2 regions of the Streptomyces sp. 184 genome follow, and region 2 is predicted to be linked to the other one. Evidence: riboswitches for the same ligand, from Rfam matches in the RefSeq annotation. Region 2 holds a riboswitch; the other holds the start of a gene.
The links. A riboswitch is a leader RNA that binds a small molecule or an ion and turns the genes downstream of it on or off. The one in region 2 is predicted to bind glycine.
Positions count from the first base shown of each region.

Region 1: another riboswitch for glycine. It lies ahead of gcvP (aminomethyl-transferring glycine dehydrogenase); the one in region 2 lies ahead of gcvT (glycine cleavage system aminomethyltransferase GcvT).

Region 1 is NZ_CP123230.1:4,539,579-4,554,208, forward strand. Features, by position in the region: gene QBL21_RS19055 (substrate-binding and VWA domain-containing protein) at 1-312, shown strand, start outside; gene QBL21_RS19060 (glutamate--cysteine ligase) at 391-1,884, opposite strand; gene QBL21_RS19065 (hypothetical protein) at 2,338-2,925, shown strand; gene QBL21_RS19070 (DUF5999 family protein) at 3,182-3,388, shown strand; gene gcvP (aminomethyl-transferring glycine dehydrogenase) at 3,513-6,410, opposite strand; glycine riboswitch at 6,588-6,684, opposite strand; gene QBL21_RS19080 (PRC-barrel domain-containing protein) at 6,825-7,235, shown strand; gene QBL21_RS19085 (DNA polymerase IV) at 7,236-8,606, opposite strand; gene QBL21_RS19090 (MerR family transcriptional regulator) at 8,699-9,247, opposite strand; gene QBL21_RS19095 (bifunctional nuclease family protein) at 9,457-9,930, opposite strand; gene QBL21_RS19100 (MerR family transcriptional regulator) at 9,984-10,709, opposite strand; gene QBL21_RS19105 (FHA domain-containing protein) at 10,742-11,566, opposite strand; gene QBL21_RS19110 (DUF881 domain-containing protein) at 11,723-12,556, opposite strand; gene QBL21_RS19115 (small basic family protein) at 12,949-13,281, opposite strand; gene QBL21_RS19120 (DUF881 domain-containing protein) at 13,278-14,171, opposite strand; gene QBL21_RS19125 (sugar phosphate nucleotidyltransferase) at 14,253-14,630, opposite strand, start outside.
Region 2 is NZ_CP123230.1:1,891,153-1,905,782, reverse strand. Features, by position in the region: gene QBL21_RS08300 (trimeric intracellular cation channel family protein) at 1-397, opposite strand, end outside; gene QBL21_RS08295 (ABC transporter ATP-binding protein) at 440-1,576, opposite strand; gene QBL21_RS08290 (ABC transporter ATP-binding protein) at 1,573-2,712, opposite strand; gene QBL21_RS08285 (ABC transporter permease) at 2,709-3,716, opposite strand; gene QBL21_RS08280 (ABC transporter substrate-binding protein) at 3,792-5,522, opposite strand; gene QBL21_RS08275 (ABC transporter permease) at 5,657-6,655, opposite strand; gene QBL21_RS08270 (enhanced serine sensitivity protein SseB C-terminal domain-containing protein) at 6,992-7,792, opposite strand; gene QBL21_RS08265 (enhanced serine sensitivity protein SseB) at 7,925-8,692, opposite strand; gene QBL21_RS08260 (hypothetical protein) at 8,824-9,471, shown strand; gene QBL21_RS08255 (AAA family ATPase) at 9,572-10,135, opposite strand; glycine riboswitch at 10,304-10,400, shown strand; gene gcvT (glycine cleavage system aminomethyltransferase GcvT) at 10,549-11,682, shown strand; gene gcvH (glycine cleavage system protein GcvH) at 11,762-12,139, shown strand; gene glyA (serine hydroxymethyltransferase) at 12,205-13,488, shown strand; gene QBL21_RS08235 (L-serine ammonia-lyase) at 13,612-14,630, shown strand, end outside.

The sequences.
Region 1 (14,630 bases), 2.6 Mb from region 2:
TACGAGCGGCAGGTCAAGGAGTACGCGCCCGGTCGCTTCAACGCCGTGGTGCTGCTCACCGACGGCGCCAACGAGGACCCCGGCAGCATCTCCGTCGAGACCCTCGCCGCGCGGCTGCGCGAGGCGGCCGACCCGGAGCGGCCGGTGGGCCTGATCGCCATCGGCGTCGGTCCGGACGCGGACGTCGAGGCGTGCGGGCGGATCGCGAAGGCGGTCGGCGGCGAGTCGTACCGGGTGACGGACCCGAAGGAGATCCACGCGGTGCTGTTGCGGGCGGTGACGGACGCCGGCGCCAAGGCGGCGCTGTCCTGAGCCGTACGGCGGGTACGGATACAGGAACGGATGCGGGCCCGGACACCGGCACGGCTGCCGGGCCCGCCCGCCGCGCCGTCAGTCCACCGGCCAGCGGTGCACAGGCTCCTCCGTGCGCGTCAGCTCCACGTACCGCCGCGTCATCTCCGCGAGCGCCGCTCCCCGGTCGAGACCGCGCCCCAGCGCCCGGTGGTACGCCGCCGACTGCCACGACGCGCCGTTGACCCGCCGCCGGCAGCGCTCCTCGATGACGCCGAGGTAGCGGTCCCGGTCGGCCGGGTCGACGCCCCAGGCGTCCAGCCCGGAGGCTGCCATGGGCAGCAGTTCGTCCCGTACGAGCTTGACCACCGGCACCCGCGCCACGCCGCCGAGCCGCCGCCGGCCGGGCCACACCAGCGTGGCGTCGATGCCGTCTCGGCAGGCGGCGGCGAAGTTGGCCGCCGCGCCGTCGAAGGGCAGCCGGCCCCAGACGGGCCGCTGCTCGTCGGCGAGGGTACGCACCAGCCCGTAGTAGAACGCCGCGTTGGCGACGACGTCGGTGACGGTCGGCCCGGCGGGCAGCACCCGGTTCTCCACCCGCAGGTGCGGCACGCCGCCGGCGATGTCGTACACGGGCCGGTTCCAGCGGTAGACGGTGCCGTTGTGCAGCACCAGCTCGGACAGCTCGGGCACCCCGCCCTCGTCCAGCACGCGCAGCGGCTCCTCCTCGGAGCACAGCGGCAGCAGCGCGGGGAAGTAGCGGATGTTCTCCTCGAACAGCTCCAGCGGCTCGGTGACCCAGCGCTCGCCGAACCACGCGCGCGGGCGCACACCCTGCGCGCGCAGCTCCGGCGGCCGGGTGTCGGTGGCCTGGAGGAACAGCTCGGGCCGCGACTCGCTCAGCAGCTCACGGCCGAAGACGAACGGGGCGTTGGCGCCGAGCGCGATCTGCACGGCCGCCGCCGCCTGCGAGGCGTTCCAGACGTCCGCGAACCGCCCGGGGGTGACCTGGAGATGCAGTTGGACGGAGGTGCAGGCGGCCTCGGGGGCGATGGAGCCGGTGCTGTACGTCAGCTCCTCCACCCCGTGCATGTCGAGGGTGATCTCCTCGCCGCGGGCGGCGAGGATCTGCTCGTTGAGCCGGTGGTAGCGGTCCACCTCGGAGAGGTTCGCGGAGACCAGGTCCGCGCCCGTCAGCGTGGGCAGGATGCCGATCATCACGATCCCGGCGTCCACCTCGCGCGCCTGCCGGTCGGCGTACCACAGCCCGGTGCGCAGTTCCTCCGCGAGCTGGTCGAGCACCCGGCCGGCGAGCCGGTGGGGCGCGATGTTGACTTCCAGGTTGAACTGGGCCAGCTCGGTCTGGAAATCGGGGCTCGCGATACGTTCCAGCACTTCGGTGTTCATCATGCGCGGCATGCCGTCCGCGCCCACGAGATTCAGCTCGATCTCCAGCCCCATCAGATTCTGCGGGCGATCGAATCTCTTCTCCTCCAGCAGTCGCTCCAACCCCGCGAGACACTCGCGGAGCCGTTGCCGATAGCGGTGACGGTCGGACAGGTCGAACCCGCCGGCCACGACCTTCTCGCCCATCGAGGCTCCTCCTCGGCTCGGCTGCCCGGGATGATGCCCAGGCGCGGGGATCCCTAACGCCCGGAACCGCCGTTCATCGGCTACGCTGGCCGCCCGCGCCGGACAGAATCGTTTCGATTGCACACCGTCGGGCGCGCGCCGGGCCGCTCGCCGATTGGTCGCAATCACCGACGAGATCCGGCCGACCGGCGCCCGGGCCGCTGCGACGCCCGCCAGGCGGGATTCGCCGATCTTCCCGAAATACCAGTAAATATTCGACCGAAAATCCCCTTGCGGAATTCACCCGTCCGGCAAGGCGGAAGGACCCCCACCGGTAGTCGTATAAAATTCGCGAACGAGGCAGAGAGTTGGCGCCCTTGCACGGATGCGGTCCCCTCTGACCCCGCTAGCAGACAGCGCCGTCCGCATCTTGCCCCTGCTCTGCTCCACGTCTGTCGAAGGTAGGCGACCCCTATGCCGCTCAGCGTCCTCACGCCCCCCTCCCCGGCTCTGCGCAGCGTGCACGCCGCGCTGAAGTCCCCGACGGCGGTGCGCGGGACCCGTACGCTCGCGCCGGCCTCGGCGGCCGGACCGGCGGGCGCCACGGACCCGCTGCCCGTCCACGTCCTGGACGGTGTCGGCGCCGCGGACGGCACGCCGCAGGCGGCGCTGACCGGCTGGCGGTTCCACCTCGCCGCCGAGGGCCGCGTGGTCGCCGCCGCGGAGGCGCGGATCACCCCGGACGGCTGGGCGTTCTCACACTTCTCCGAGGGCCCGTACGTCGCCTCCACCCAACGCGCCCTGCGCCAGGCCGAGTCGCTGTCCACCCTCCTCCAGCCGCGGCTGCTGTCCGTACCCGAGCTGTACATGGTGACGCTCTGGCTGCGTGCGGACACCGACGCCGCAGCCGAGTCGGGCGAGGTGGACCCGGCCGACCTGCTGGTGCCGCTGGCGCCCGCGCCGACCGGCATACGCGCCCACCGCGCGCACCTCGCCGGGGACCTGCTGCCCGCGCTGCGCGACCGGCTGGCGGCGGCGCGGCTGCTCGGCTCCTCCGCCTGATCACGGCGAGGTCACGGTCTGATCACCGCTGTGGACTAGTCCACTCCCGCCGGTGCACCCCCCGAAAGGATGGTCAGGCACCGAGCAACCGCCCGCGAGGGTGATGCGTCTTCAGCCCCGGAGACCACCTGCCGGTAAATCCCTGCGAATTGACGCGCGCGGGGGAACACTGGATGCGGAACGAGTCGACACGGGGGCGGCGATGACATCTTCAGACCGCAGGACCGAGACCACGAAACGGCGAGAGTACCCAGCCATGTGCCAGCACCAGCCACCTTGTCCCACCGCCCAGTCCACCGACCGGGAGGCGGCGCGCCCGGTGGCGAACCACCCGGGGCAGGGCTGGAGCCTGCTCTGCAACGGCGTCCTGCTGTTCGAGGACACGGGGGAGCTGCTGCCGGACGGCCGGATCATCGCGCCGCACCGGCCGCCGAACGCCGACGACGTGACCGCCGCGGCCTGAGCGGCACACCCGACCGAGCCGGCCGGCGCCCGCCGGCCGGTCTCCCGTATCCGCACACCCGCCCGGAACGCCACCGGCCCGGCGCGGGACGCCGGGCCGGGTGCGGTACGCACGCAGGAGCACGTCAGGCGTCGTACTCGTCCAACGGGGGGCAGGAGCACACCAGGTTGCGGTCGCCGTAGGCGCCGTCTATCCGGCGCACCGGCGGCCAGTACTTGTCCGCGGGCGTCACCCCGGCCGGGAAGACGGCCTCCTCGCGCCCGTACGGGTGCCGCCACTCTCCCGCGAGCTGCGCCGCGGTGTGCGGTGCGCCGACCAGCGGGTTGTCGTCCTTGTCCCACTCCCCCGTGCCGACCCGCTCGATCTCCCGCCGGATCGCGATCATCGCCTCGCAGAACCGGTCGAGTTCATGCAGGTTCTCGCTCTCGGTCGGCTCGATCATCAGCGTCCCGGCCACCGGGAACGACATCGTCGGGGCGTGGAAGCCGTAGTCGACGAGCCGCTTGGCCACGTCGTCGATGGACACTCCGGTCGCCTTGGTCAGCGGCCGTACGTCGACGATGCACTCGTGCGCGACGAGCCCGCCGGGCCCCGCGTACAGCACCGGGAAGTGCGGCTCCAGCCGCTTGGCCACGTAGTTGGCGCCGAGCACCGCGACCTGGCTGGCGCGGCGCAGGCCGTCCTCGCCCATGAGCTTCATGTACGCCCACGAGATCGGCAGGATGCCGGCCGAGCCCCACGGCGCCGCGGAGACCGGGCCGACGCCCGTCTCGGGGCCCGCGGCGGGCTGGAGGGGGTGGTTCGGCAGGTACGGGGCCAGGTGCTCGCGGACGGCGACCGGGCCGACGCCGGGGCCGCCGCCGCCGTGCGGGATGCAGAACGTCTTGTGCAGGTTCAGGTGCGAGACGTCGCCGCCGAACTTCCCCGGCCCGGCGAGGCCGACCAGCGCGTTGAGGTTGGCCCCGTCCACGTACACCTGGCCGCCCGCGGCGTGCACGGCGTCGCAGATCTCCGTGATGTGCTCCTCGAACACGCCGTGCGTGGAGGGGTAGGTGACCATGAGCACAGCCAGTTCCTCGCCATGGGCCGCGATCTTCGCGCGCAGGTCGTCCGCGTCCACCTCGCCGTTCTCGGCCGTCCTGACGACCACGACCTTCATGCCGGCCATTACCGCCGAGGCGGCGTTCGTGCCGTGCGCGGAGGACGGGATGAGGCAGACGGTGCGGCGCTCGTCGCCGTTGGCGCGGTGGTACGCCCGTACGGCCAGCAGGCCCGCCAGCTCGCCCTGCGAGCCGGCGTTGGGCTGGAGGGAGACCTTGTCGTAGCCGGTGACGGCGGCCAGGCCGTCCTCCAGCTCGTGGATCAGGGTCAGATAGCCCTCTGCCTGGTCGGCGGGCGCGAACGGGTGCAGGCCGGCGAACTCGGGCCAGGTGACGGCCTCCATCTCGGCGGTCGCGTTGAGCTTCATCGTGCAGGAGCCGAGCGGGATCATGCCGCGGTCCAGCGCGTAGTCCCGGTCGGCGAGCGTGCGCAGGTAGCGCAGCAGGGCGGTCTCGGAGCGGTGCCGGTGGAAGACGGGGTGGGTCAGGTACTCGTCGGTGCGCAGCAGGCCGGCGGGCAGCGCGTCGGCGGTCGTGGCGTCCAGCTCTCCGACGTCGTGCCGGGCGACGCCGAAGGCGTCCCAGACGACGGCCAGGTGGTCGCGGACGGTGGTCTCGTCGCAGGAGATGCCGACGTGGTCGGCGTCGGCCAGGCGCAGGTTGACGCCGGCGTTGCGGGCGCGGGCGGTGACCTCGGCGGCCCGGCCGGGGACGCGGACGGTGACGGTGTCGAAGAACTCGTCGTGCACCACGTCGGCGCCGCCGGCCCGCAGGCCGGCGGCGAGGATCGCGGCGTAGCGGTGGGTGCGGCGGGCGATGGCCGCCAGGCCCTCGGGGCCGTGGTAGACGGCGTACATCGAGGCCATCACCGCGAGCAGCACCTGCGCCGTACAGATGTTGCTGGTGGCCTTCTCGCGGCGGATGTGCTGCTCGCGGGTCTGGAGCGCAAGCCGGTACGCCTGGGCCCCGTCGGCGTCCTTGGAGACGCCCACGAGCCGCCCGGGCAGGCTGCGGGCGAACTTCTCGCGTACGGACATGTAGCCGGCGTGCGGCCCGCCGAAGCCCATCGGGACGCCGAAGCGCTGGCTGGAGCCGACCGCGATGTCGGCCCCGAGCGCGCCGGGCGAGGTCAGCAGGGTGAGCGCGAGGAGGTCCGCGGCGACGGTGACGACGGCGCCCAGCTCGTGCGCCCGCCCGATGACGGGTGCGAGGTCGCGTACGGCACCGGAGGCACCCGGGTACTGGAGCAGCACGCCGAAGACGCCGCGCTCCGCGACGTCCGCGGGAATGCCTTCCGCGAGGTCGGCGACGACGACCTCGACGCCGGTCGGCTCGGCGCGGGTGCGCAGCACCGCGACGGTCTGCGGCAGGGTGTCGGCGTCGACCAGGAAGACGCCGTCCTTGACCTTGCCGACGCGCCGGGACAGCGCCATCGCCTCGGCGGCGGCCGTGGCCTCGTCGAGCAGCGAGGCGCCGGCGGTGGGCAGCCCCGTCAGGTCGGCGACGACGGTCTGGAAGTTGAGCAGCGCCTCCAGCCGGCCCTGGGAGATCTCCGGCTGGTACGGCGTGTACGCGGTGTACCAGGCGGGGTTCTCCATGACGTTGCGCAGGATGACCGGCGGCGTGTGGGTGCCGTGGTAGCCGAGGCCGATCATCGAGGTCAGCACCTCGTTGCGCGCCGCCAGGGCGCGCAGCTCGGCCAGCACCTCGGCCTCGGAGCGGGCAGCGGGCAGCGTGAAGGCGCCGGTGCCCTTGATCGACCCGGGTACGGCGGCCTCGGTCAGCTCGTCCAGCGAGCCGTACCCGACCTGGGCGAGCATCTTGGCCCGGTCGCCCGCGTCCGGACCGATGTGGCGCTGCTCGAAAGGGGTGCCGCGCTCGAGAGCGGAAAGCGGGATGCGGTGGGCGTGCGTCTCAGACAAGGGGCCTCCTGGTCGCGCGGACCTTCGCGGATACCCCTGGGCCGGGCACCCGTACGGCCTCCCCCTCTGTCATCCGGACCTGAGAGCTTCACCGGTCCGCCCGAAGTGGGCACGGTCCGGCTTGCACCGTCGGTGAGGAGGGGCCGCGCGGCGACCCGCCCTGCTTTCCAGAGTGACCTCGTCCGTGCGGTACGTGGGCCTGAGAGATTCCGGGGAGGAGTTGCTCCTTCGGCGCCTGCGCCTGGCGGGCGGAGGACTCTCCCGCACGGGGTCTACAGCCACGGCCAGCGTACCAGCGCACGCCCCGGCGCAACCGGGCGCGGGCCGTTCGTCCGGTGCGCCCGGGCGGCGCCCGCCGAGTGGCCGGAGGGCGCGTTGTGCCGTTACGTGGAGGCAGCGGAGCTGTGTCGAGACGTGGGAGGCACCGTGCAGACCGACATCGACCCCCGAAGCCTGATCGGCGTACGTGCGTACGACGGCAACGGCGACAAGCTCGGGACCGTCGACGAGGTGTACCTCGACGACGCCACCGGCGCCCCGCAGTGGGCGGCGGTGCGCACGGGCCTGTTCCACCGCGACGCGTTCGTACCGCTGGGGCCGAGCGAGCTGGCCGACGAGGGGCTGCGGGTGCCGTTCGCCCGGGAGCTGATCAAGGAGGCGCCGGACTTCGGCGTCGGCCGGCACCTCTCCCCCGGGCAGGAACTCCAGCTCTACCAGCACTACGGGATGGCGCTGCCGCCGGACGTCGCCAAGTCCCGCCCGAACGAGGCGCCGCAGCCGCCGCGGGACCGGGACTTCGGCGAGGTCGCCGGCTCGGACGACTGATCAGCCGCCGGACACCAGCGGCAGCGGGTCGGCCGGCTCCAGCGCCGGGTCGTCGGCGGCGAACGTACGCACCCGCCCGGGCGCCGAGCCCGGCACCTCGAACCGCACCGTGACCCGGCCGACGCCGCTGCCCTGCACCCAGCCGGGGCCGTGCTCGGCGTGCCGCACGTCCAGGCCCGGCAGCCAGTGCGGCGCCGCCGGCTCCGGCTCCGCCGGGGCGGGCGGCGGGGACGGCGCGGGCGGCGGCAGCGCCACCGGTCCGTCGGCGTCGACCGGCCCGTGCCGCGCCTCCGGCGCCTGGCCGGCCTGCGCGAACAGGTCCTCCTGGGTGAAGTCCGCAAGGCCGGTCACCCCGACGCCCAGCAACCGCACGCCCGCGGCCGTCTCCACCCCGTCCAGCAGCCGCAGCGCCGCCTCGGTGACCACGGCCGGGTCGTCGGTGGGCCCGCGCAGGGTCTCGGAGCGGGTGAGGGTGGAGAAGTCGTACCGCCGGACCTTCAGGACCACCGTCCGGCCGGAGCGCCCCGCGCCGCGCAGCCGCGTCACGCACCGCCGCGCCAGCCGCTCGACCTCCGTGCGGATACGGATCCGGTCGGTGAGGTCGACGTCGAAGGTGTCCTCGACGGAGACGGACTTGGTGTCCCTGTCCGCGACCACCGGCCGCTCGTCCAGGCCCAGCGCCATCACGTGGATGCCGGTGCCGTGCGCCTTGCCCAGCAGCCGCACCATCTCGTCCTCGCCGGCCTCCGCGACCTCCCCGACGGTGGTGATCCCGGCCCTGCGCAGCGTGTCCGCAGTCGCCGGGCCCACGCCCGGCAGCGTACGCACGGTCATGGGCCCCAGCAGCGCCCGCTCGCCACCCGGAGGGACCACGACCAGCCCGTCCGGCTTGGCCAGCTCGGAGGCGACCTTGGCGAGCATCTTGGAGGCGGCCAGGCCGACGGACCCGGTGAGCCCGGTGGCGTCGCGGATGTCCGCGCGCAGCCGCCGCGCCACGGCCCGCAGCGCCTGCTCCTCGGCGGGGGTGCCGCCGGCTTCGAGGTCGACGAACGCCTCGTCCAGGCTCAGCGGCTCCACGAGCGGCGACAGCACCCCCAGCAGCGCCATGACCTGGCCGCTGACCTGCTGGTAGAGCCGGAAGCGCGGGATGAGGAACGCGGCGTTCGGGCAGAGCCGGCGGGCCATGCCCATGGCCATCGCGGAGTGCACCCCGAAGACCCGCGCCTCGTACGAGGCGGTGGCCACCACGCCGCGCGGGCCGAGGCCGCCGACGATCACTGCCTTGCCCTTCAGGCTGGGCTTGGCGGCCTGCTCGACTGCGGCGTAGAACGCGTCCATGTCCAGGTGCAGGACGGACGGCGCGCTTCTCACACCGTGATGGTCCCCCATGGGTACGACATCGGCCCGACAGGGCCCGTACGGCAGCCCTGGCGGCGGCGTACGGGCCGGGGCGGGGGCGGGCGTCAGCCGGCGCGGCTGCGGCGGCGGGCCAGCTCGTCGGCGGCGTTGTGCCCGACCAGCGTCTCGCCGGTGTCGATGCGCTCCCCGTGCAACTGCGCGAGCGCCGCCTGCACGTCGCCCCAGACCACGCCCACGGCGATGCCGAAGATGCCCTGGCCGCCCTGGAGCAGCTCGACGACCTCGTCGGGGGACGTGCACTCGTAGACGGTCGCGCCGTCGCTGATGAGCGTCATCCGCTGAAGGTCGGCGGCGGCGGTGGCGCGCAGGTGCCGTACGGCCGTCCTGATGCTCTGGAGCGAGACCCCCACGTCCAGCAGCCGCTTGACGATCTTGAGTACGACGACGTCGCGGGAGCCGTAGAGCCGCTGGGTGCCCGAGCCCTGCACGGGGCGGACGCTGGGCTCGACCAGGCCCGTACGGGCCCAGTAGTCGAGCTGGCGGTAGGTGATGCCGGCCGCGGCGCACGCGGCCGGCCCCCGGTAGCCGACTTCCCCGGGGTCCGGGGAGGCGGCCGACGGCTGCCTCGCAGGCTCCGCGCCGTGACCGTACAGCGGAACAGGTCCGCCCCCTCCGGCCGATCTCTTGCCGCCCGTGACCACCACGCCGACCTCCCGCTCCCTGACCTGCCTACCGACGGTAGGCAGTCGCCCCGGGCGCGTCAACGAACGCCACACGGGGCACGCCGGGTGCTCATCACCCTACGGGTGGTTTGCCCACGGCGCCCGTACGGTAGGCCCGGGCGGGCTACCGGGGGCGGTGGTCACTGAGGGTTCGTACCGAAGTCCTCGGGTGTGATCTGGTCGAGGAACTCGCGGAACTTCTCCACCTCGTCCTCCTGCTCGTCCGGGATCGAGATACCCGCGTCGTTGAGCACTCCTTCGCTGCCGTAGATCGGCGTGCCGGTGCGCAGCGCGAGCGCGATGGCGTCGGAGGGGCGGGCGCTCACCTCGGCGCCACCGGAGAACACCAGCTCGGCGTAGAACACGCCTTCCCTCAGGTCCGTGATCCGCACCTCGGCGAGCTCCTGGCCGACCGCGTCCAGCACGTTCTTGAACAGGTCATGGGTCAGCGGGCGCGCGGGGGTCATGCCCTGCTGCGCGAAGGCGATCGCCGTCGCCTCCCCAGGTCCGATCCAGATGGGGAGGTACCGATCGCCGCCCACTTCGCGCAGGAGAACGATCGGTTGGTTCGAGGGCATTTCCACCCGGACACCCACAACGTCGAGCTCGTTCACACAGCAACCCTAGGCCGACCCCGGCGGTTTTGGGTAGTCGAGCACGGCACCGGTCAGTTGCCGGCGACCCGCAGCGAGGACCGTACGAGCGTCGTGTGCAGCCGCGCGGACAGCTCGATCAGCCGTTCGGCGGTGGATTCCGCATGCGCGCGCGTCTGCGGGCTGCGGTGCCGCCGCAGCGGGCCGATGACCTGTTCGACGAGCCCGGCCTCGCGGTCGGCGGCGGCCTTGAGGCCGCGCAGGTGGCGCGCCTGGAGCCCGTAGCTGCCGAGTTCGGCGACGAGTCGGGCGACGGCGGCGGCGTCCGCGTCGTAGAGCCCGTCGCCGTCCGGGGCGACGAGGCCGAACTCCTCCCAGGACGCCAGCTCGTCCTCGCCGACGGCGGCGGTCCGCAGGAGCGTCGCGCGGTCGATACGGGGGTCGTGGGGGGCCTCCGCGACGGCGGAGGCCCCGGGCCGGGCGCCGGCCTCGTCGGGTTCGGCGTCCAACTGCTCGCGGATGACCTTCAGCGGCAGGTAGTGGTCCCGCTGCATCCGCAGGATGCGGGCGAGCCGCTCGACGTCCGCGGCACCGAACTTGCGGTAGCCGCCCGGCGAGCGCTGCGGCTCCACCAGGCCCTCGGACTCCAGGAAGCGGATCTTGGAGATGGTGACCTCGGGGAACTCCTCGCGGAGCACGGCGAGGACGCCCCCGATGCTCAACTGCCGGTCGCGTACTCGGCGTCGGTCCTGCCGGTCCGCTTCCGGGGCGGCGGTGCCGCCCCTCGGGGTGTCGCCCATCGCTTCCGTCCCGTGGTCGTCTTCTCCCGCCGTCAGGCGGTGCGCCGGCTGGCGTAGAAGACCAGCCGGAACTTTCCGATCTGCACCTCGTCCCCGCTGGTCAGTTCGATCTCGTCGATCCGCTCGCGGTTGACGTACGTGCCGTTGAGACTGCCGACGTCGGCGACCGAGAAACGGCCGTCCGGGGTCCGGCGGAACTCCACGTGCCGCCGGGAGACCGTGACGTCGTCCAGGAAGATGTCGCTCTGCGGATGACGACCGACCGTGGTCAGCTCGCTGTCCAGCAGGAAGCGCGCCCCGGAGTTGGGGCCGCGGCGGACGACGAGCAGCGCGGAGCCGGGCGGCAGCGCGTCGACGGCCGCCTGCGCCTCGGGCGACAGCGGCGGCAGGGTCTGCCCGCCGCTGGCGACCTCGGCCTCGTATGCCTCAAGGCCCGAGATGGAGATCGTGGTGGTGGTCTCCGAGGGACGCTCGGCCAGGCCGGCCCGCAGCGGGGCGCCGCAGTTGGAGCAGAACCGGCTCGCCTGGGCGTTGCGGTGTCCGCACCTGTTGCATACCGGCAGGTCCATGGACTGAGCCTCCTGCTGCGGAACGCCCGCAGCGGCGTCGGGCGGGTGCGAGCCGGGGGCGAACCCTCCACCCGCACTTGAGGTTGACGGTTCCCCGAAACCTATGCGGCCCGACGTGGCAGGGTCAACATAAGACGCGCCCTGACCACCCGAATTGTCGCCGGACGGCGGAGGGGCCTGATCGCGGTACAAGGCACGCTCGCCGGCCTCGCCGCCCTGGGACGCGGCGCGGTGCCGACCCGGCCGATCGGCCGAGCCCCTCCCGAACAACTTAGCGAACAACTTCACGGGCGATTTCCCCTTGACCGTCGGACAGGCCCGTGTTCGAGCAGGTCACTCGACACGCGCATCAGCGGCACCGGACATTCACTGAACGTCCACAACCCCCGGACAGTTTCCCTTACGCGACGGCAGCCGATGCGTCGACCCCCCGTAACCTTGAGGTCACGACGACGACCGAGCGTAGTCAGGCCGCTTCTCCCGCCGCAAGGCGTCCACGAGGACCGTGTCCCGGGGCTCGATGGACACCGTAGCCTGCTCCTCCTCCATGGTCTGAACCACCCCACCGGGGATGTTCAGTGCGGGCTCCAGGTCCTCGGCGCGGCCGATCACGCGGAAGACGTACGGCTGGGAGACCCTGCGGCCGTCGATCGCCACGTCGCTCTCGCCGGCGTCGGCGAAGTGCGTACCTGCGACGACGCGTACGCCGTTGATCTGGATCGCCTCCGCGCCGGCCGCGCGCAGCTCCTGGATCGTGTCGAGCAGCATGTCCGCCTCGACGGCCCCCTCGGGACCACGGACGGTGATCTCGATGCCGGGGCCCTCGGCGGCGACGGTGCCGGCCAGCACGCCGAGCTGGCGCTCCTTGGCCTCCGTCTGGCGGCGCGCCTCCTCCGCCTGGTCGGAGCTGTTCTCCAGCTCCGCCTTCTGGTCCTCCAGCCGCTCGCGCTCGTCCTCCAGCCGCTGGGTGCGGTCGTCCAGCTCGTCCAGGATCCGTACGAGATCCTCCTGCCGGGCGCCGCGCAGCGCACTGGACTCGCCGGTGGAGCGGACCTGGATGGCCAGGCCCAGGCCCAGCACGAACAGCAGCAGGGCGACGATCAGTTGGGAGCGGGTCAGCCGGGGCGGCCACACGGCGTCGACCAGGCGGCGCCGGCCGGCGCCGAGCGACGGCTCGGGCGCGGCGGGCGGCTCGGGGGGCGCGGAGCGCTCGGCGGGCGCCTTGCGCTCGGGCGGCGGGGGGCCGGGGGGCGGCGGCGTGGGAGGCCGCTGCTGCACCGGGGGACGCTGCTGGGCCGCGGGGCGCTGCTGGACGGGGGGCCGGCGCGGCGGCTGCTGTCCAGGCGGCGGTTGCCGGGTGGGCGGCTGCTGCTGGGTGGGCGGCTGTTGCCCGGGCGCCGGCTGCTGTCCGGGCGCCGGCTGCTGTGCCGGGGGCGGCGGCTGGGAGGGCGGCTGCTGCCCGGAGGGCTGGGGCGCCGAGGGCCGCCGCGGGGGCGGCTGGCGCGGCGGCTGCGGCGGTTGCTGGCGGGAGGAGTGGCGCGGGGGCGGCTGCTGCCGGGGCGCCGGCGGGCGCGGCGGCGTGGGCGGCGCACCCGGCGTGCCCTGCGGGTACGCGGCGGGCGGGTCGCCGGGGCGCGGGGAGTTCGGAGGAGTCTCGTCGGACACGGGCCTCACGCCTGGAAGACGTGCCGCCGGATGGCGGCGGCGTTGGAGAAGATCCGGATGCCGAGCACGACCACGACGCCGGTGGAGAGCTGGGCGCCGACGCCCAGCTTGTCGCCGAGGAAGACGATCAGCGCGGCCACGACGACGTTCGACAGGAACGACACCACGAACACCTTGTCGTCGAAGATCCCGTCGAGCATGGCCCGCAGCGCCCCGAAGACCGCGTCGAGCGCGGCGACCACGGCGATGGGCAGGTACGGCTCCAGGCCCGCCGGCACCACGGGCTGGACGACGAGGCCCATGACGATGCCCGCGACAAGGCCCAGTACGGCGATCACGAGGGGTTGTTCTCCTTCGGTTCTGCGTGGCGTAGGGACAGGCCGGTGGCGGCCGGCAGCCGGAGGTCGTTCCGTGCGGAGATCCCGGCCCTGATGCCGTAGTTGTCTTGGAGCACTTCGAGGTAGTGGCCGTCGGCGTTCTCCCGGAACCGCTCCAGGAGCCGCTCGCCGTCGCCGAGGGCGAGCACGGTGTAGGGCGGCGCCAGCGGGCGGTTGTCGACGAGGATGGCGTCGCCCGCCGCGCGGATCGCGGACAGGGCGGTGAGCCGGCGGCCGTTGACGGAGACCGCTTCGGCGCCGGCGAGCCAGAGCCCGTTGACGATGCGCTGGAGGTCCCGGTCGCGTACCCGGCCGTCGTCGGCGAAGCTCGTCGAGCTGCGCGGGCCGCCGGCCCCGGCGGTGCCCGCGTCGGCGGCGTCGTCGACCACGAGGCGTACGCCGGGGCCCTCGGCCTCGGTGGCGCCGGCCAGCAGCGCGAGCAGGGCGGCGCGGTCGCTGCCGTGCTCCTCCAGCGCCTCGCGCTGCCGGTCGGCGACCTCGCCGTGCAGTTGCTCGATCGTGCGGTCGAGGTCGTCCGCCGCGGCGGTACGGTCCTCGACCCGGTCGATCAGCTCCTCGCGCTCGCGCGCGAGGTCGGGCGCCTCGATCCGGGCCTCGGCGGCGCCGACGGTGAGGACCAGCGCGGTCAGCACCAGTCCCACTGCGAGCCAGGCCCGCCCGCGCAGGCGCTGGGGCAGCCGCTCGCCGCGCGGACGGGCGCCGTGGCGCGCGGCGGCCTCGGCGTACCCGTCGTCCAGGCTGTGGTCCATCAGCCGGGTCAGCAGCGACATGGAGGCGTCAGGACGGGGGCGTGCCGGTGCGCTGCTCCGTTCGGGGGGCTGCTGCGGCATGCCGGACATCGTTGCACGCCGGGAGGCCCTATGGTGCCGCGACCCCTGGGTTGGGTGAACTCTCGCTCCGCTGTGCCCGCGTCAGTCGCCGCTCCCCTCGCCGCTCCCGTCGACAACCGCAGCCCACTCGTCGAGCAGGGCTTCGGCGGACGCCTGGTCGGGGCCCTCGGCCCACAGGTGCGTGACCGCCTCGGCGCGGTCCGGCAGCACCAGCACCCAGCGGCCGTCGGCCTCCACGACGCGGACGCCGTCGGTGGTGTCGACCTCCCGGGAGCCCGCGGCCTCCACGACCCGGCGCATGACCATGCCCTTGACGGCCCAGGGGGTCGCCAGGTCCCGGCGCAGCACGTGGGCCTGCGGGATGCGGGCGTCGATCTGGCTGAGGGTGAGCTGGGTGCGTGCGACCAGGGCGGTGAGCCGGGCGAAGGCGGCGGCGCCGTCGAAGACGGAGGAGAACTC
Region 2 (14,630 bases):
TGGTCAGCCCGAGGACCGCGGCGGAGGTGAGGCCGAGCCCGTACTCGTACGCCTTGAGCGTGCCCGTGACGCAGAACAGCCCGAGGCCCGCGGCGTCGAAGACCATGACCGCGCTGGTGATCCGCTCCACCTCGGGGTGGAGGAAGACGACCAGCAGCGCGGCGACGAGCGGCGTCAGCAGGTACCCCGGCTCGGTGAACGCGGCCGGGGGCACCGCGCCGATCACCAGGTCCCGCAGCAGCCCGCCGCCGAGCCCGGTGGCCAGCGCGAGCACGGCGATGCCGACGACGTCGAAGTTCTTCCGGACCGCGAGCAGCGCACCGGAGATCCCGAAGACGAAGATCCCCGCGAGGTCCAGCCAGTGCTGGAGGGACGGGGTGAACAGCTCGTCGGACACCACGGCCCCGCTCCGCCCCTGCGCGTCTTGCCCCCGCGCGGACTACTTCGTGTCGTCGGGTGCCTGGTCGGGCGCGTTCTCCGGGTGCCAGCAGGCGGTGCGCCGACCGGGCTTCAGCTCCAGCAGCGGGGGCTCCTTGGTCTTGCAGACCTGGGTGGCCTTCCAGCAGCGGGTGTGGAAGCGGCAGCCGGGCGGCGGCGCGATCGGCGAGGGCACGTCGCCCTTGAGCAGGATCCGCTCGCGCTGCTGCCTGCGCTTGGTGTCCGGCACCGGCACCGCGGACATCAGCGCCTTGGTGTACGGGTGCAGCGGCTCCTGGTACAGGCTGGTGCGGTCGGCGAGTTCGACGACCTTGCCCAGGTACATGACCGCGATCCGGTCCGAGACGTGCCGGACGACGGACAGGTCGTGGGCGATGATCACGTAGGTGAGCCCGAACTCCTGCTGGAGGTCGTCCAGCAGGTTGACCACCTGCGCCTGGATGGACACGTCCAGCGCCGAGACCGGCTCGTCCGCGACGATCAGCTTCGGCTGGAGGGCCAGCGCCCGGGCGATGCCGATGCGCTGCCGCTGGCCGCCGGAGAACTCGTGCGGATAGCGGTTGTAGTGCTCGGGGTTCAGCCCGACCCGCTCCAGGATCCCCTGGACCTCCTTCTTCACCCCGCCCTCGGGCCGCACTTTCTGGAGCTTGAAGGGGGCGCCGACGATGGTGCCGACGGTGTGCCGGGGGTTCAGCGAGGAGTACGGGTCCTGGAAGATCATCTGCACGTCGCGGCGCAGCGGGCGCATCTGGCCCGTGCTCAGGTGCGTGATGTCCCGGCCCTGGAACTCGACGGTGCCGCCGGTGGGCTCCAGCAGCCGGGTGATCAGCCGGCCCATGGTGGACTTGCCGCAGCCGGACTCGCCGACCACGCCCAGGGTCTCGCCGGGCAGCACGTCGAAGTCGATGCCGTCCACGGCCTGCACCGCGCCGACCTTGCGCTGCATCAGGCCCTTGCGGATGGGGAAGTGCTTGGTCAGCCCGGAGACCTTCAGCAGCGGCTCGGTGCCGGCGGCGGGCTTCTTGCGCAGCCGCGCGCCCGGGATCGGCACGGTCGCCTTCGTCCCGCCGGCGTCGGTCGCCTTGTCGGCCCCGGTCGCCTTGTCGGCCTTCGTCTCGGACACAGCCTCGTCCTTCACAGCTTCGGCGCAATCTCTTCGGTGTAGATGCGCTCCCGGTCTTCCTGCCGCATGTGGCAGGCGACGAAGTGGCCTCCCCCGCCGGCTGCGCCCTCATTGGCGGGGGCACCCCCGTTGCCCACCTCGCGCAGCTCGGGCCGCACCGTACGGCTGGCGTCGTCCGCGGGCACCTCCGCGTAGGGGCAGCGGGGGTGGAACGCGCAGCCGCCGGGCACGTTGATGAGGCTCGGCGGGCTGCCCTTGACCGGGATGAGCCGGTCCGTGGCCTCGCGGTCGATCCGCGGCATGGAGCCGAGCAGGCCCCAGGTGTACGGGTGCTGCGGCCGGTCGAAGATCTGCTCGGCCGAGCCCCGCTCCACGCACCGGCCGCCGTACATCACCAGGATGTCGTCGGCCAGCTCGGCGACCACGCCGAGGTCGTGGGTGATGATGATGACCGCGGAGCCGAACTCCTTCTGGAGATCCCGGATCAGGTCGAGGATCTGCGCCTGCACGGTGACGTCGAGCGCGGTGGTCGGCTCGTCGGCGATGAGCAGTTCGGGGTTGTTCACCAGCGCCATCGCGATCATCGCGCGCTGGCGCATGCCGCCGGAGAACTGGTGCGGGTAGTCGTCGACGCGCTTGCCGGGCTCGGGGATGCCGACGCGGTCGAGCATCTCGATCGCCCGCTTGCGCGCGGTCTTCTTGTCGACGTCGTGGTGGACGCGGTACGCCTCCACGATCTGGTACCCGATCTTGTAGTACGGGTGCAGCGCGGACAGCGGGTCCTGGAAGATCATCGACATCTCGCGGCCGCGCAGCCGGCGCACCGCGTCCGGCTCGGCGGACAGCAGTTCCTGCCCGTTGAGCCAGATCTCGCCGGAGAGCTGCGCCCGCCGCCGCTTGCCGTACTGCCCGGCGGTGTGCAGGCCCATCACCGCCAGCGAGGTGACGGACTTGCCGGAGCCGGACTCGCCCACGATGCCGAGGGTCCTGCCCTTCTCCAGTTGGAAGGACAGCCCGTCGACGGACTTGACCAGCCCGTCGTCCGTCGGGAAGTGGACCTTCAGGTCCCGTACGTCCAGGAAGGACGACGCCTCCGCGCCGGTGGCGGGCACCGGCTCACCGACGGCGCCCGTCTTCGTCAGGCCGGTCACGAGACCCTCACCCTCGGGTCGATGGCGGCGTACACGAAGTCGACCACCAGATTGCAGATCACGATGAAGAAGGCGGCGAACAACGTCACACCGAGGATCGGTGGCAGATCGTTCTCGTTGATGGACTGCACGGCCCAGGAGCCGACCCCGTTGAAGGAGAACACCTTCTCGGTGATCAACGCACCGCCGAGCAGCAGCGCGAAGTCCATGCCGAAGATCGTCACGATGGGCGTGAGCGCGGAGCGCAGCGCGTGCCGCGTGACCACCACCGGCTCCTTCAGGCCCTTCGCGCGGGCGGTGCGGATGTAGTCCTCGCCCATGGTCTCCAGCATTCCGGCCCGCGTGAGCCTCGCATAGAGCGCGGAGTAGAGGAACGCCAGCGAGAACCAGGGCAGTATCAACCCCTGGAACCAGCGCACCGGATTCTCGGTGAGCGGCGTGTACTCGTTCGGGAAGATCTGCCAGTTGTAGACGAACAGCGCCAGCGCGACGGTACCGGTGAAGAACATCGGCAGCGAGACACCGGCCAGGGCGACGCCCATCGCCGCGCGGTCGAAGAGCGACCCCGGGCGCAGCGCCGAGATCACGCCCGTGACGACTCCGGAGACCAGCCACAGCACGGCGGCACCGATGGCCAGCGAGGCGGTGACCGGCAGCCGGTCCATCATCTCCGGCCAGACCTCCACGTGCTTGCGGAAGGAGTAGCCGAGGCAGGGCGCGTTGCACTGCGACGGGTCGGGGCCGAAGTTGAACTCCCGGCCGGCGAAGATGCCGCGGATGAAGTCCCAGTACTGGACGTAGACGGGATCGTCGAGGCCGAGGTTCTGCTTGACCGCTTCGATGGTCTTGGGGTCCGGGCTCTTGCCGATGTACTGCGCGGCGAGCTGGTCTGCGGAGCTGCCGGCGAGCCGCGGCAGGATGAAGAAGATGGCGTAGGTGATGGCGCTCACGACGAACAGCAGCACCACCGCGGCCAGCAGCCGCCGGATGAGATACGCGAACACGAGGGCGTGCCTTCCACGGTCCGGGCGGCGCGGGCGGTGCCGGTGAGGGCACCGCCCGCGCAGCCGGTGGGGGTGCTACTTCAGGCCGAGGTTCAGGTAGTCGTACTGACCGCTGAACGCCTGCGAGACCACCAGGTTGGTGAGCTTGTCCGAACGCTGGTGCAGGACCTTGAAGTAGGAGAGGGGCACGATGGCCGCCGTCTCCAGCATCTTCTTGTCCACCTCGGCGTACGCCGTGGCACGGGCCGCCTTGTCCGGGTTGGCGATCGACTCGTCGAGCAGCTCGTTGATCTCCGGGTCGTCCAGGTACGAGATGTTCGTGTTACCGGACTCGCCGAGGGCGCCGCCGTTGGCGATCTGCTGGAGGAAGCCGTAGCCGCTGGGCCAGTCGGAGCCCCACTGCATCATGTACAGGCCGGCCTTGTTGTCCTCGGTCCACTTCCGGGAGCCCGCGAAGTCGGTGAAGTACTTGCCGCCGGGGAACTTCTGGATCTCGGCGTTGATGCCGACCTTCTTCAGGGACGCCTGGATCGCGGTGGCGTTGTCGATCTCGTCCTGCCGCTCGGTGCGCGCGGTCAGCACGGTGTCGAACCCGTCGGGCTGGCCGCACTCCTTCAGCGCCGCCTTGGCCTTGTCGACGTCGCCCTTGTTGCCCTCGGTGGCGTACGGGTCCTCGTAGGGCTCGTGGCTCGGGACGTCCGGAGGCAGCGCGGTGGTGGCGATCTCGCCCTTGGGCTCGCCGCCGAGCGCGCGCATCGAGGAGTCCTTGTCGACGGCGTACTCCACGGCCTTGCGGCAGTTGACGTCGTCGAACGGCGCGAGCTGGGTGTTCATCGCCAGGTAGGTCAGCCGGCCGCCGGTCGGGTTGTCGATGTTGTTGGCCTTGTCCCGCAGCAACTGGGACTGGGTCTGACCGGTGACGCCGAGGGCGTCGAACATGACGTGGGTCTTGCCGGCCTCGATGTTCTGGTCGATGGTCTCGGGGTTGACCTTGAACCGGACCTCGATCTTGTCCGGGAGCTGCTTGCGGATCTTGTCCGTCTTCGGGTCCCACTGGTCGTTGCGGACCAGGGTCGCGGACTTGTCCAGGTCGAAGCTCTCGAACTTGTACGAGCCGGAGGAGACGATGTTCTTCTGGTAGTCCGAGCCGTTGTCCTTGTCCCGCGGCACCGGCGCCGTCTGGGTCATGGCCACCAGGTAGTCGAACTCCTGGAACGCCTGGTCGAGCTTGAAGACGATCGTGTGGTCGTCCGGCGTCTCGATGGACGCGATGCCCTCTTCGCTCTTGTCCTTGTACGGACCCTGGTAGTCGTCCGGGTTCTTCAGGTACTGGGCGAAGTAGTTCGGGCCGAGGGAGAGCACGTCGCGGGCGTAGTTGCTCCGCTCGACGGCGTACTTGACGTCGCCGGCCGTGATCTCGGTGCCGTCCTCGTACTTGACACCCTTCTTGATCTTGTACGTCCAGGTCTTGCCGCCGTCGGTGGCCTCACCGGGCCCCTCGGCGAGGTCCGGCACGGGCTCCGCGGCCTGCGCGCCCGGGCCGGGGGCGTAGGTCATGAGGGAGCGCGCGTACAGCCGGCTGAAGTTCCACACGTAGCCGTAGTACGTGTTGCCCGGGTCCATCGAGTCCGGCACGTCGGCGGACTCGTAGACGAGGGTCCCGCCCTTCTTGTCCGACTGGTTGAGGACCTTCTCGATCGCCGCGTTCGCGGCGGCGCCGCCGCCCTCGCCGCCCTCGTCGTCATCGTTGCCGCCACCGCCGCAGGCGGAGACGGTCAGCGCGACCGAGACGGCAACCGCGAGCATGGCGGCTGATTTCGACCTGAGTTTCATGGTGAGGCGTTGCCCCCTGGTTCGGAGTGATGGGACGAGAGCGGGAACGGCGGGTGCCGCGCCCAGGCTGCTTCTTGGGGTCATCGGCGTCATCGGTGTCATCGGCGTCATCGGCGGCCCTTGGGATCGAGTGCGTCCCTGAGCCCGTCGCCCAAGAGGTTGAAGGCCAGCACGGACAGGAAGATCGCCACGCCCGGTACGACCATGAACATCGGATCGACCCGGTAGTAGTCGATCGCGCTGTCCAGCATGCCGCCCCAACTGGCCTGCGGCGGCTGGATGCCCACGCCGAGGAAGCTGAGCGCAGCCTCGAAGAGGATGTTGGTCGGGATCAGCAGGGTGGAGTAGACGAGGATCGGCCCCACCAGGTTGGGCAGCAGTTCCCGGAAGAGGATGAAGGGGCCGCGCGCGCCGAGGCTCTTCGCCGCTTCGACGAACTCGCGTTCGCGCAGGCTGAGCGTCTGTCCGCGGACGATGCGGCCGATATACGGCCAACTGAAGAAGCCGATGACGAAGATCAGCACCCCGATGTGGAGCTGGAGGCCCTTCAGCCCGAACGCGCCGCCCTGGAGGGCGGCCGAGATGGAGATCGCGAAGAGCAGCACCGGGAAGGCCAGGAACGTGTCCATGGTCCGGCTGATGATCGTGTCCGCCCACTTGCCGTAGTAGCCGGCGATCACGCCGAGGATGGTGCCGATCACGACGGCGACCATGGTGGCGCCGAAGGCGACGAGCAGCGAGACCCAGGAGCCTTCGAGGATCCGGGTGGCGATGTCGCGGCCGAGCCGCGGTTCGACGCCCAGCGGGTGGTCCCAGCTGATGCCGCCGAAGGAGCCGTACGGGGTGGACAGGGAGGGGTCGACCAGGTCCTGGTTCAGCTTGTTGGGGTCGAGACCGAAGATCGCCTGGATCGGGCGGGACAGCGCGGCGATCAGGACGAGCAGCACCACGACGACGCCGCCGGCCATGGCGACGCGGTCGCGCTTGAGCCGCATCCAGGCGATGCGCCCGAGTGAACGGCCCTCGATCCGGCTCTTGTCCACGCCCTCGACGAGAGCTTCCGGCGTCGCCTGAGTGGCGCCGGTGGTCTCGATAGGTGCCGTCATGTTGTGGGGACCCCTCTCGAGCGGCGGCGTCCCGCCGTCGTCTGCCGCGGTAGCGGCTCATTCGCTTCGCTGGTGCAAGTCATGCCGTGGTGCCGTGGTCCGTAGTGCTCTGGTGCCGTATGCGTGATCGTGAATGTCTGCCGTCGCACAGGGGAACGACAGCCTCCTGCGGGGGGAGTCTTCAACGCGCTTGGGATCACTCGCCAGACCCCGAGGGGAATGGATGCGCAAACGTGATGAGATGCAGTGGATACCGTTATCCGGACACCCCACTGCTCCTGAGCGGATCTTCCTCGCCGTAATAGCGGGACAGATCCGGATATAGGAGGGCAGCCCTCAGAACTGCGGGGCGGGTCCCGGCTGCCAGCCCGACTGCGGGGCGCCGCCCGCCGAGTGCGGCGGCGGATAGCCGTAGCCGGCCGGCGGCGCGGCCGGGCCGCCGCCGTAGGCGCCGCGGTCGAAGAACGGCCGGGAGTTGGCCCGCATCCACATCGCCACCGGGTCGTGGTCGTCGGCCAGCGCCACCGTGGAGACCGCCAGCCCCGGGGGCACGGACGCCACGGACTCCTGCATCATCGACTGCGCCGCGGCGACGGACTGCCGGCCCGTGTCGTACAGGTCGATGCCGATGGCCAGGTACGGCTCGCCGAGCGCCGGCTGCACCCAGGCACGGCAGAGCGTGCGCACGGCGGGCGTGCGGTGGGCGGTCTGGCCCAGCAGGGCGTAGAACTGCGCGACGTCCGCGACCGGTTCCGAGATCCGCAGCGGCCCCGCGGGCAGCCGGTCCAGTCCGGTGGCGATCCGGCGCAGGTCGAGCCAGGGGACGCCGACGCCGCCGCCCGCGGCGTGCGGGTCGAGCCACAGGCCCCAGCGGTCGGGGTAGAGCGCGGCGGCGATCTCCGCGCCGGCCACGGACTCGTGGGCGCCGGCCCAGCCGCTGGCGGCCAGCTCGCGGTCGGAGGTGAAGCAGGGCGCGTAGGCGTGGCCCTCGACCTGCATGCTCCCGTACTGCGCGTCGGGGGACTCCGGGCGGCCCTGCCAGAGCAGCATCCACACCCGCCCGGCGGCCAGCGCGGCGAGCAGCGCCTCGTACGCGTCGTACCTGCCGGGAGCCACCTGGCGGACCAACTGATCCACGCCCGCTCCCGGCGCACTCCCGCTCGCGCCCCCGTTCACCCTGGGCCCCAACCCTTCGTCTCGGCCGCCGCCGCTCCCGGGCAGGCGTGTACGCCCGGAAAGGTCATCAAACCAGCTTAGAGCCTGACCGCGTCAGCCGACCCGGATGTAGAACGGCTCGACCTTGGCCCGCATCCAGGTGATCACCGGGTCCACCGCGGCGTCGAGGAAGACCAGTTGCACCTTCCACGGCACCGGCTGCGCGCCCAGCGCCCGGCCCAGCGCCTCCACCGTCGCCTGGCGGCTCTCGTCGTACGTGTCCAGCAGCTCGACCCCGATGTAGAGCTGGACGGGACCGGCCTCCACGCTCGCGAGCCCCCGGCGCGCGCTGCGCACCACCCCGATCCGCTCGAACTCCTCCCGCGCGACCGCGAGGAAGTCCACCGGGTCGTCCTGCCAGTCCGGCGTGAACAGCCGCACCCGGCCGCCCCGGGCCTCCCCCGGCAGCCGCGCAGAGCCGCGGTCCCGGCACAGCTCGGCCACCGCCGCCGGCGGCAGCGGCACGCCGACCGTGCCGCCAGGGTTGACCGCGATGCCGACCTGCGGCGGCAGCCCGCGGGCGAACTCGCGGGCCGGCGCCACGGTGAACGACATGTGGGAGCCGGTGACCCGCAGGAACTCCTCCTGCGAGGAGAACACCGGCACGTACGGAGCGCCGGCGATGTCGGTGGTCGGCACGCCCAGCGGGCCGCTGTCGGGGCCGCCGCCCTCGGGCAGCGGCACCCACAGGCTGCTGCGGCCCAGCACCTCCAGCAGGCGCGGCCCGGCCTGCGGGTTGCCGAGGGAGGCGGCGAGCACCTCCTCCAGCTCGTTGCCGGGGAAGCCGCCCGTGGCGGGAGGGTGCGGGTAGTCGAAGCTCATCGGGACCAGCCAACCGTCGGGGGACGAACGTCGGCACCCTAACGGCTGCGAGCGCTCGCGGGCGAAGCCCGCACCTGCACACGGTGGAGCCCTCTCACCCGCCCGACCTCGGAAAAGGGAGCCCGCATCCCATGCGTACGAACCGAATGGCCGGCCTCGCGGCCACCGTCGTCTCCGCCGTCGCCGGCGGCGCCCTCGTGCTCGGCGCCGCCGGGCCCGGCGCCGCCGGGGGCGTGAGCGGGGGCGCGGCCGGGAGCGGGCACCACGACGGCCGGCGCGCGGCCGGCGCCACCGCCCCGGCCACTGCCCCGGCCGCCGCCCCCGCCGCCGCCGACGTGGACGCCTCGACGCTGCGACTGCTGGCGCACCTCGGGCAGCTCACCGCCACCACGGCGCGGACCGTCGAGCAGGTCCAGCAGGCCGTCGCCGACGGCGGGCGGCTGGACCCGCGCACGCTGCCCGACGTGCGGTCGCACCTGGACGCCGTGGCCGCGGCGGCGCGGGCCAGGACCACGGTCAAGTCGATGAAGGCGCAGGAGACGACCGCGCTGGCGCAGGCCGCCGCCGCGCTGCAAAAGGAGCTGGACGGCCTGGTACGGGCCGGGCGAGCGGGCGACAGGGCGGCGGTGGAGGAGCGGGCCTCGGTGACCGTGGCGGCGCTCGTACGGGTCCTCGCGGCGGCGGCGGTCAGCGGGCTGGTGCCGGCCGGGCAGGTGCCCGGGACGCCGCCGGCGAACGCCGCGGTGCCGCCGCGGCTGCCGGCGCACTCCGGCGCGTAGCCGCCGGGGATCCGCGGCAGGGGCGCGCGGGCAGGGACCCCGCGGGCAGGGGCACGGGCAGGCGCGGAGCCGCCCGCGGGCGTGCACCGCCGGGCCGGGCTCAGCCGAAGCTGATCGAGCGCAGTGCCCCCGCCGCCGCCCCGTCGAGCACCAGCACCGAGTCGCACCCGTCCGCCATTCCCCCGTCGCGCGCCGAGTCCAGCAGCCTGCGGTGCGCCCAGCGGTGCCGGGCGAAGGCGTACCGCGACACCGTGCGCCCGCGCCCCTCCTGCCGCTCCCGCGCCACCTCGGCCGGCACGTCCAGCACCACCACGTGCACCCCGCGCCCTAACCGCCTGGCCTGCCTGGTCAGCCACCACCGCACCCACGGCAGCGTGCCGCAGTCGTGCACGACGAGGCTGCCGCCGGCGCGGACCGCCAGCCGCAGCCGGGCGTAGTGGTCGATGCGGACCAGCGGCCGGTACATCGCGTACGGCAGCCGCGCGCCCAGCTTCCGCGCCCAGCGCTCGCGTACGTACTGCGAGTCGATCAGCAGCACCGCCGCCGGCGGCTGCGCACGCCGCATGAGGGTGCTCTTGCCGCTGCCCGGCAGGCCGGAGATCACGACGATGTCCCCCTCGGGATATCGAAGCCGTTCCCGGGAGGCCGCCTGCTCCACCGTCACGCTGCCTCCCACGCCCCGCACCGACCTGCCGCTTGCCCTCCACAAGCCTCGCAACAGCGGCGGGGCTGGACAAGGACGCAACGGAAGGTGGCCTCCCAGTTGTTCGCCCTGTCCCGCGATCGGCGCCCGCATGTCATGATGGGCCCCGCCAACTCCATACCGGCCGTTCGAACCCGCGCGGGAGAGTCCCGGTGCCTCGCGCACCGGGCGCCGAAGGAGCAAGTCCTCCCTTGAATCTCTCAGGCACCGTCACCGCACGGGCGAGGCAGATCTGAAAAGCGGGCGTGCCCGGCCCTGCGCCGGCGCCGCCCCACCCAAGGTGCAAGCCACGCTCCCGCGGGATCGTGGCGAACCTCTCAGGTTCCGATGACAGATGGGGAGGACACGACCACCCCCTGTCCGGGAGCCTGACGATGACCACTGAGAGCCCTGCACCGCGCCGCACCGCGCTCGACGCCGCGCACCGCGCGCTCGGCGCCACCATGACCGACTTCGCCGGCTGGGACATGCCGCTGCGCTACGGCAGCGAGCGCGAGGAGCACCTCGCGGTGCGCGCCCGCGCCGGCCTCTTCGACCTCTCCCACATGGGCGAGATCGCCGTCACCGGCCCGCAGGCCGCCGAGCTGCTGGACCACGCGCTGGTGGGCCGGCTCTCCGCCGTGCGCCCGGGCCGCGCCCGGTACACGATGATCTGCCGCGAGGACGGCGGCATCCTGGACGACCTGATCGTCTACCGGCTCGCCGACGAGGAGTACATGGTCGTCGCGAACGCCGCCAACGCGCAGGTCGTCCTGGACGCCCTGACCGAGCGGGCGGCGGGCTTCCCGGGCGCGGAGGTACGGGACGACCGGGACGCGTACGCCCTGATCGCCGTGCAGGGCCCGCGGTCGCCCGCGATCCTCGGCCGGGTCACCGACGCGGACCTGGCCGGCCTGAAGTACTACGCGGGCCTGCCCGGCACCGTCGCCGGCGCCGGCGCGCTCATCGCCCGTACCGGCTACACCGGCGAGGACGGCTTCGAGCTGTTCGTACGCCCCGCGGACGCGGTCGCCGTGTGGGAGGCGCTGACCGCCGCCGGGCAGGACGACGGCCTGGTGCCCTGCGGGCTCTCCTGCCGCGACACCCTGCGGCTGGAGGCCGGCATGCCGCTGTACGGGCACGAGCTGACCACCGCGCTCACCCCCTTCGACGCCGGCCTCGGCCGGGTCGTCAAGCTCGACAAGCCCGGCGACTTCGTCGGGCGCCGGGCGCTGGAGGAGGCCGCGGAGCGCGCCGCGGCCGAGCCGCCGCGGGTGCTGGTCGGCCTGGTCGCCGAGGGCCGGCGGGTGCCGCGCGCGGGGTACGCGGTGGTGGCCGGCGGCAGGCGGATCGGCGAGGTCACCTCCGGCGCCCCCTCCCCCACCCTCGGCAAGCCGATCGCCATGGCGTACGTGGACGCCGCGCACGCCGAGCCGGGGCCGTCCGCGGCCACCGGCGTGGGCGTCGACATCCGCGGCAGCCACGAGCCGTACGAGGTCGTCGCGCTGCCGTTCTACAAGCGCCTCTGACCGCTTCCGGGGGCATCCCCGACCGTTTCCGCCCGCGCCCGTTTACGTCACCCACGTCCCGATCCTGGAGAATCGCCTCATGAGCAACCCTGAGCACCTGCGTTACAGCAAGGAACACGAGTGGGTCGCGACCGGCGACGACGGCGTCGCCACCGTCGGTATCACCGCCCACGCCGCGAACGCGCTGGGCGACGTCGTCTTCGTCCAGTTGCCGGACGTCGGCGCCGCGGTCACCGCGGGCGAGCCCTGCGGCGAGCTGGAGTCGACGAAGTCCGTCTCCGACCTCTACGCGCCGGTGACCGGGGAGGTCACCGCGACCAACCAGGACGTCGTGGACGACCCGGCGCTGGTGAACTCCGGGCCGTATGAGGACGGCTGGCTGTTCAAGGTGCGCGTCGGGGCCGAGTCCGGCGACCTGATGTCCGCCGACGAGTACACCGCGTTCACCGCGGGCTGACGCTCCGCCGCCGCAGCTCCGCCCGTCCCGACCGCCCGCGTCCGCCCTTTCCCACGGAAGGTCCCATGTCCCTTCTGAACGGCTCGCTCCACGAGGTCGACCCCGAGGTCGCCGCCGCCGTGGACGCCGAACTCAAGCGCCAGCAGTCCACCCTCGAAATGATCGCCTCGGAGAACTTCGCCCCGGTCGCCGTGTTGGAGGCGCAGGGCTCGGTCCTCACCAACAAGTACGCCGAGGGCTACCCCGGCCGCCGCTACTACGGCGGCTGCGAGCACGTCGACGTCGCCGAGGAACTGGCCCGCGAGCGCGTCAAGGCGCTCTTCGGCGCCGAGGCCGCCAACGTGCAGCCGCACTCCGGCGCGTCGGCCAACGCGGCGGCGATGTTCGCGGTGCTCAAGCCCGGCGACACGATCCTGGGCCTGGACCTGGCCCACGGCGGGCACCTGACCCACGGCATGAAGATCAACTTCTCCGGCAAGCTGTACGACGTCGCCGCCTACCATGTCGACGCCGGGACCGGCCTGGTCGACATGGACGAGGTCGAGCGGCTGGCCAGGGAGCGGCGGCCGAAGCTGATCATCGCCGGCTGGTCGGCGTACCCGCGGCAGCTCGACTTCGCGGGCTTCCGCCGGATCGCGGACGAGGTCGACGCCCTGCTGATGGTCGACATGGCGCACTTCGCCGGGCTGGTGGCCGCGGGCCTGCACCCCAACCCCGTGCCGTACGCGGACATCGTCACCACGACGACGCACAAGACGCTCGGCGGCCCGCGCGGCGGCGTCATCCTGTCGCGGCAGGCACTCGCCAAGAAGATCAACTCGGCGGTCTTCCCCGGCCAGCAGGGCGGGCCGCTGGAGCACGTGATCGCGGCCAAGGCGGTGTCGTTCAAGATCGCGGCGTCGGAGGAGTTCAAGGAGCGCCAGCGGCGCACGCTGGACGGCGCCCGGATCCTGGCGGAGCGGCTGCTCAAGGACGACGCGCGCGCGGCCGGCGTCTCGGTGCTCTCCGGCGGTACGGACGTCCACCTGGTCCTGGTCGACCTGCGCGACTCCGAGCTGGACGGCCAGCAGGCCGAGGACCGGCTCCACGAGATCGGCATCACCGTCAACCGCAACGCGGTCCCGAACGACCCGCGCCCGCCCATGGTCACCTCCGGCCTGCGCATCGGATCCCCGGCGCTGGCCACCCGCGGCTTCACCGCCGCGGACTTCGAGGAGGTCGCCGACGTCATCGCCGAGGCCCTCAAGGCACCCCTCACCCGCTGGGGTTCCGACGATCCGCAGACGGCCGACCTCGCCGCCCGGATCACGGCCCTGGCCGAGAAGCATCCGCTGTACCCCGGCCTGTAGCCCGCACGGCCGGCGGCCCGCCGCCCACACGGCGGCGGGCCGCGGGCCAAGGGGCCGTACGCGCAGGCGCGCCACCACGTACGTCGCACGCGCACGCCCCACGAAAGGACAAGGGAGTCCCGAGTGGCCATCTCCGTCTTCGACCTCTTCTCGATCGGCATCGGCCCGTCGAGTTCGCACACGGTCGGCCCGATGCGGGCGGCCCGGCTGTTCGCGCGCCGGCTGAAGAACGAGGGCCTGCTGGCCCACACCGCCGCCGTACGGGCCGAACTCTTCGGCTCCCTCGGCGCCACCGGCCACGGCCACGGCACCCCCAAGGCCGTGCTTCTCGGCCTGGAGGGCCACTCGCCGCGCACCGTCGACATCGAGTGGGCCGAGGGCGAGGTGGAGCGCATCCGCACCACCGGCCGGCTGCACCTGCTGGGCGCCGAGATAGGGGCGGACCACGAGATCCCCTTCGACCCCTCCGCCGACCTCGTCCTGCACCGCCGCCGCTCGCTGCCGTACCACGCGAACGGCATGACGCTGGCCGCGTACGACGCGGACGGCCGGACGCTGCTGGCGAAGACGTACTACTCGGTGGGCGGCGGCTTCGTCGTGGACGAGGCGGCCGTCGGCGAGGACCGGATCAAGCTCGACGACACCGTGCTGAAGCACCCCTTCCGTACCGCCGACGAGATGCTGCGCCGCACCCGCGAGACGGGCCTGTCGCTCTCCTCGCTGATGCTGGAGAACGAGCGGGCCTGGCGCACGGAGGCGGAGATCCGCGCCGGGCTGCTGGAGATCTGGCGGGTCATGCGCGAGTGCGTCGCCCGCGGCACCGCCCGCGAGGGCATCCTCCCCGGCGGCCTGAAGGTCCGCCGCCGCGCCGCCGGCGAGGCCCGCCAGCTCCGCGCGGCGGGCGACCCGGCGGCGCACGCGATGGAGTGGGTCACGCTCTACGCCATGGCGGTCAACGAGGAGAACGCCGCCGGCGGCCGCGTCGTCACCGCCCCCACCAACGGCGCGGCGGGCATCATCCCCGCGGTCCTGCACTACGCGACGGACTTCGTCCCGGGCGCGGACGACGACACCGCGGTCCGCTTCCTCCTCGCGGCGGGCGCCATCGGCATGCTCTTCAAGGAGAACGCCTCCATCTCCGG